2 linked regions of the Variovorax paradoxus genome follow. The protein of the gene in region 1 interacts with the protein of each later gene in a pairwise test. Links are inferred from orthologs where the notes say so. Each region holds a gene or a part of one and is shown in the gene's direction. Other genes may lie near its edges.

The links.
Region 2: the proteins of nusG (region 1) and rho interact in binary tests that used the Escherichia coli proteins (3 or more experiments, as listed by UniProt). The link is inferred for Variovorax paradoxus from one-to-one orthologs.

What each region holds. Positions count from the first base shown.
Region 1 is NZ_CP091716.1:1,200,202-1,203,359, forward strand. Bases 86-2,926 are described here. They hold nusG (transcription termination/antitermination protein NusG), read left to right. Parts: upstream 86-1,120; coding sequence 1,121-1,732; downstream 1,733-2,926. Other genes in these bases: tuf (elongation factor Tu), read left to right, coding at 86-538; secE (preprotein translocase subunit SecE), read left to right, coding at 737-1,120; rplK (50S ribosomal protein L11), read left to right, coding at 1,877-2,308; rplA (50S ribosomal protein L1), read left to right, coding at 2,309-2,926. Also shown: more of tuf, read left to right, coding at 1-85; more of rplA, read left to right, coding at 2,927-3,007. UniProt on the Escherichia coli protein: Part of the processive rRNA transcription and antitermination complex (rrnTAC). The complex forms an RNA-chaperone ring around the RNA exit tunnel of RNA polymerase (RNAP).
Region 2 is NZ_CP091716.1:4,431,198-4,434,396, forward strand. The notes cover bases 80-2,961. They hold rho (transcription termination factor Rho), read left to right. Parts: upstream 80-828; coding sequence 829-2,094; downstream 2,095-2,961. Other genes in these bases: L3V85_RS20510 (PD-(D/E)XK nuclease family protein), read right to left, coding at 80-153; trxA (thioredoxin TrxA), read left to right, coding at 312-644; L3V85_RS20525 (oxidoreductase), read right to left, coding at 2,153-2,961. Outside these bases: more of L3V85_RS20510, read right to left, coding at 1-79; more of L3V85_RS20525, read right to left, coding at 2,962-3,199. UniProt on the Escherichia coli protein: Facilitates transcription termination by a mechanism that involves Rho binding to the nascent RNA, activation of Rho's RNA-dependent ATPase activity, and release of the mRNA from the DNA template.

The sequences.
Region 1 (3,158 bases):
CGTGTTCTCGATCTCGGGTCGCGGCACCGTGGTGACTGGCGCCGTCGAGCGTGGCGTGATCAAGGTCGGTGAAGAAATCGAAATCGTGGGCATCCGCCCGACGGTCAAGACCACCTGCACCGGCGTGGAAATGTTCCGCAAGCTGTTGGACCAAGGTCAGGCCGGCGACAACGTGGGCGTGCTGCTGCGCGGCACGAAGCGCGAAGAAGTCGAACGCGGCCAAGTGCTGTGCAAGCCCGGCTCGATCAAGCCGCACACGCACTTCACCGCCGAGGTGTACGTCCTGTCGAAGGACGAAGGCGGCCGTCACACGCCGTTCTTCAACAACTACCGTCCGCAGTTCTACTTCCGCACGACGGACGTGACCGGCGCGATCGAGCTGCCCAAGGACAAGGAAATGGTCATGCCCGGCGACAACGTCAGCATCACCGTCAAGCTGATCAACCCGATCGCGATGGAAGAAGGCCTGCGCTTCGCCATCCGTGAAGGCGGTCGCACCGTGGGTTCGGGCGTCGTGGCCAAGATCCTCGACATCTAAGCCAAGCGCAAAGAGTACCGGAGGGGTATAGCTCAATTGGCAGAGCGTCGGTCTCCAAAACCGAAGGTTGTAGGTTCGATTCCTACTGCCCCTGCCACTTAGGTGGCACCCCTAAAGCCCATCGTGACCCGGTGGGCTTCGGCGTCTCAAGAGACGCATTGAATTGAAGGTCGAAAGGCCACAGGAAATCAGCCAACCATGGCCACTTCTCAAATCGAAACCGTGAGCACCGGCGCCGACAAGGCCAAACTGGCCGTGGCCGTCGTGCTGGCAGTGGGCGCCATCGTGGCGTTCTATCTGCTGTCGCGCCAAGGCTCGGTCGTGCAATGGGCTGCGCTGCTGGTCGGCCTGGCCGCGGCCGTGGCGGCTTTCGGCAGTTCCGAGAGTGGTCGTCAGTTGTGGGCTTTTGGTCGCGATTCGTGGCGCGAGGTCAAGAAGGTCGTGTGGCCGACCCGCAAGGAAGCGATGCAGATGACGGCCTATGTGTTCGCCTTCGTGGCGATCATGTCCGTCTTCCTCTGGCTCACCGACAAGACGCTCGAATGGGTGTTTTTCGACCTCATTCTGGGCTGGAGAAAATAAATGACCGACGACGCAGTTGAAACCACGCCGAGCACGCCGGAAGAAGAAAACACTTCCGTGCTGGCTCCCGCCGCCAACCCAGATCTGCGTTGGTACGTGGTGCATGCCTATTCGGGCATGGAGAAGGCCGTCGAGCGCAACATCACCGAGCGCATCAACCGCGCCGGCATGCAGGACAAGTTCGGCCGCATCCTGGTTCCGACCGAAGAAGTGGTCGAAATCAAGAACGGCCAGAAGCGCACCACCGAGCGTCGCTTCTTCCCGGGCTACGTGCTGGTCGAAATGATCATGGACGACGAGAGCTGGCACCTGGTGAAGCACACCAACAAGGTGACGGGCTTCGTGGGTGGTGCCAAGAACCGTCCGGCTCCGATCTCGCAAAAAGAGGTCGAAGACATCGTCAGCCAGATGCAACAGGGCACCGAGAAGCCGCGCCACAAGGTCGAATTCACCGTCGGCGAATTCGTGCGCGTCAAGGAAGGCCCGTTCACCGACTTCAACGGCACGGTCGAGGAAGTCAACTACGAGAAGAGCAAGGTCAGCGTGTCGGTCATGATTTTCGGCCGCGCCACCCCTGTGGAACTCGAATTCAGCCAGGTCGAGAAGACCTGACGACCCCACCGGCCTTTGTGCCGGTGTCATTGTTTCCGGCTGCGCGTTGTCCGACTCGGCGCGCGGCCTTGATCTCGAAGAGTCGTTTAACCCCGGGGAGCCTTGGTCGCAAGCCAAGGCGATATCACCCGCAAGGAGCAAAGCATGGCGAAAAAAATCGTCGGCTTCATCAAGCTGCAAGTCCCAGCTGGTAAGGCCAACCCGTCCCCACCGATCGGTCCCGCACTCGGTCAGCGTGGTCTGAACATCATGGAGTTCTGCAAGGCGTTCAACGCGCAGACCCAAGGCGTCGAGCCGGGTCTGCCGCTGCCGGTGGTCATCACCGCGTTCGCTGACAAGAGCTTCACCTTCATCATCAAGACGCCCCCGGCGATCACCTTGATCAAGAAGGCCATCAAGCTCGAAAAGGGTTCGGCCCGCCCGCACACCGACAAGGTCGGCAAGATCACGCGCGCCCAGCTCGAAGAAATCGCCAAGGCCAAGATGAAGGACCTGACTGCCGCCGACCTCGACGCAGCAGTTCGTACCATTGCCGGCTCGGCCCGCTCGATGGGCGTGAATGTGGAGGGCGTGTAAATGTCCAAGATCACCAAGAAGCAAAAGTCGCTCGAAGGCAAGGTCGACAGCAACAAGCTGTACCCGCTGGCTGACGCGATCACCATCGTCAAGGACGCTGCCACCGCCAAGTTCGACGAATCGATCGACGTGGCTGTTCAGCTCGGCATCGATGCGAAGAAGTCGGACCAGGTCGTGCGTGGCGCCGTCGTGCTGCCCAACGGCACCGGCAAGACCAAGCGCGTCGCCGTGTTCGCCCAAGGCGCCAAGGCTGAAGAAGCCAAGGCCGCCGGCGCCGACATCGTCGGCATGGACGACCTGGCTGCCATGGTCAAGGCTGGCGACATGCCTTTCGACGTTGTGATCGCCGCCCCCGATGCCATGCGCGTCGTCGGTACGCTCGGTCAGATCCTCGGCCCGCGCGGCCTGATGCCCAACCCCAAGGTTGGCACGGTGACCCCGGACGTCGCCACGGCCGTGAAGAACGCCAAGGCTGGCCAGGTTCAGTTCCGCGTCGACAAGGCCGGCATCGTGCACGGCACGATCGGCCGTCGCTCGTTCGACAACGACAAGCTGCAAGGCAACCTCGCCGCGCTGATCGACGCTCTGGTCAAGGCCAAGCCGGCGACCAGCAAGGGCGTGTACCTGCGCAAGGTGGCCGTGTCGTCGACCATGGGTCTGGGTGTCCGCGTGGACACGCAAACCATCTCGGCGAGCTAAAGAGATTTGCTCCGCCTCGCAAGGGTGGAGCGGATGTGGTGGGTCGTGGCAGCTTTGGTTGCCGCGGGCCATCCAAGACCGCTGGTGTGCAGGGTGCTGCACTTAAACGCCGGACCTTCCTGTCCGGTATCCAGCGCAGATGGCGATCCCG
Region 2 (3,199 bases), 3.2 Mb from region 1 along the record:
GGCGCGCGCCACACCCATCAACTGGGCGTAGGGCACCAGCACCACCGTGCGGGCGGCGTGCAATTCGCGCTCGGCGAGCGCGCGGACGATCCGCGCGACGACGCCGTCCGCGGGGTCGCACCACAGGGCCTGGACGGGGTGGCCTTCATTCATGTTCTATCGAGGGATTTGAGAGCGTGGGAGAGGTGACGCACAAGGGCTTTGGCTATCGCCGCCATAGCGGCCGCCCATGGCACGCCACCCCTTGGTTTCTGTCACAATGACCTGAACTTTAGCTGCACCGAAACTCTCTGCGCACAAGGATCCATCACATGGCCAGCGAACTCATCAAACACATCTCCGATTCCTCCTTCGAGGCCGACGTGCTCAAGTCCAGTCAGCCCGTCCTGGTCGACTACTGGGCCGAATGGTGCGGCCCCTGCAAGATGATCGCCCCGATCCTCGACGAAGTGTCCGCCACCTACGAAGGCAAGCTGCAAATCGCCAAGCTCAATGTCGACGAGAACCGCGACATCCCCGCCAAGTTCGGCATCCGCGGCATCCCCACGCTGATGCTGTTCAAGGACGGCCAGCTGGCCGCCACCAAGGTCGGCGCCATGAGCAAGGCGCAACTCACGGCCTTCATCGACCAGCAACTCGCCTGAGCGACATTTCATCCCGGCCAGCGCGCAATGCGTTGGCCGGCGCGTTTTTCCTGTCATAATCTCCAACAGATCACCGGCCCTTACCTAGGCAACCGGTTCGAGTTCCCCGGTTGGTGAAGCAGTTCTCGCTTCACACCCAACCTCCCCCCGTTTTCCGTTCGATTACCCCGCGAGGGGTCATTCCATGCACTTAAACGAACTCAAGGCACTCCACGTGTCTGAAGTCCTCAAGCAGGCTGAAGCGCTTGAGATCGAAAACGTCGGCCGCATGCGCAAGCAGGAGCTGATGTTCGCGATCATCAAGAAGCGCGCCAAGGCCGGCGAGCAGGTCTTCGCCGACGGCGTGCTCGAAATCCTGCCGGACGGCTTCGGCTTCCTGCGCAGCCCCGACACCAGCTTCACGGCCAGCACGGACGACATCTACATCTCGCCCAGCCAGGTGCGCCGCTTCAACCTGCACACCGGCGACATGATCGAAGGCGAAGTGCGCACGCCCAAGGACGGCGAACGCTACTTCGCGCTGACCAAGCTCGACAAGGTCAACGACGGTCCGCCAGAGCAGAACAAGCACAAGGTGATGTTCGAGAACCTGACGCCGCTGTTCCCCAAGGAGCAGATGAAGCTCGAACGCGACGGCATCAAGGGCGAAGAGAACATCACGGGCCGCATCATCGACATCATCGCCCCCATCGGCAAAGGCCAGCGCGCCCTGCTCGTGGCACCGCCCAAGAGCGGCAAGACGGTGATGATGCAGCACATCGCCCACGCGATCAGCGCCAACTACCCCGACGTCCACATGATGGTGCTGCTCGTCGACGAGCGCCCCGAAGAAGTGACCGAAATGCAGCGCACGGTGAAGGGCGAGGTCATTGCCTCGACTTTCGACGAGCCCGCAGCGCGCCACGTGCACGTCGCCGAAATGGTGATCGAGCGCGCCAAGCGCCTGGTCGAACTCAAGAAGGACGTGGTGATCCTGCTCGACTCGATCACCCGCCTCGCCCGCGCCTACAACAACGTCGTGCCCTCGTCGGGCAAGGTGCTGACCGGCGGTGTCGATTCCAACGCCCTGCAGCGCCCCAAGCGCTTCCTGGGCGCCGCGCGCAACGTGGAAGAAGGCGGCTCGCTGACCATCATCGGCACCGCGCTGATCGACACCGGCAGCCGCATGGACGAAGTGATCTTCGAAGAGTTCAAGGGCACCGGCAACTCCGAAATCCACCTCGACCGCCGCCTGTACGAAAAGCGCGTGTTCCCCTCGATCCAGCTCAACCGCAGCGGCACCCGCCGCGAAGAGCTGCTGCTGGCACCCGAGATCTTGCAGAAGACCCGCATCCTGCGCCAGCTCATGTACAACATGGACGAGATCGAGTCGATGGAGCTGATGCTCAAGAACATGAAGGCGACCAAGACCAATGTCGAGTTCTTCGACATGATGCGTCGCGGCGGCTGAGCACCACTTCGCTCTGTCCGCGAAAGCGCGTTGACCCGTTGGGGCCAACGCGCTTTTTTCATGGGCGCGCTACAGCGATTGCACGGCCTTCGAGCGCACTCTGGCGGCCAAGGTCGAGCAGCTCCATGAGCGCGACGGCCTGCTCAGGCGGCACAGGATTCGGGCCCTTGCCCAGGATGGCGTCACGCACCGCGGCGTAGTAGTCGACGTAGTTGCCCGCGCGCGTGGGCACGCCGCGTTTGCCGGACGTACCGTCGCTTTCGGCCAGCGTGAGTTCGCCATCGAGCGGGTCGGCGCCCCACCCTTCGGCCGGCGGCCTCTGCCCTGAGCGCAGCGCGTCTTCCTGCGTGTCGACGCCATGCTTGAGGTAACTGCCGCGCGTGCCATGCACGATGTAGCGCGGTGCGGCTTCGGCTGCCAGCGTTGTCGAGTGCAGTACCACGCGCAGCGGCGCATGCGGTCCGCTTTCGTAGCGCAGCACGGCGTGAAAGTAGTCCTCGACCACGGCGCCGTCGCGCAGCACGGCGGTGTCGAGCTGGATCGTGTCGGGACGGCCGAACAGTTGCACGGTCTGGTCGACCAGATGCGCGCCCAGGTCCACCCAGAGGCCGGAACCCGGCACCGCCTGCTCGCGCCAGCGCACTTTCACCTCGGGCCGGAAACGGTCGAAATGCGACTCCATGTACACGGGACGCCCCAGTTCGCCGCTTGCCAGGATGTCTTTGAGTGTCAGGAAGTCGGCATCGAAGCGGCGGTTCTGATAAACCGCCAGCACGCGCTTGTTGCGCTCGGCCAACGCATGCAGCGCCCTGGCCTCGGCCACATCGAGCGTGAAAGGCTTGTCGACCACCACATGCTTGCCGGCTTCCAGCGCGGCCTTGGCGACCGGAAAATGTTGGGCATTCGGTGTCGCAACTACGACAAGATCGATGTCCGATCGGGCCACCAGCGCCGCCACGTCGGAAACCACGGCCACGCCCGGCCAGTCTTTCTGGACCTTGGCCGGCTGCGAACTCGCCACCGCGGCCAATTCGAGCCCTGGCACCGCAGAAAGCACGGGCGCATGGAAAGTCTGGCCGGCAAAGCCATAGCCGACGAGGCCGGC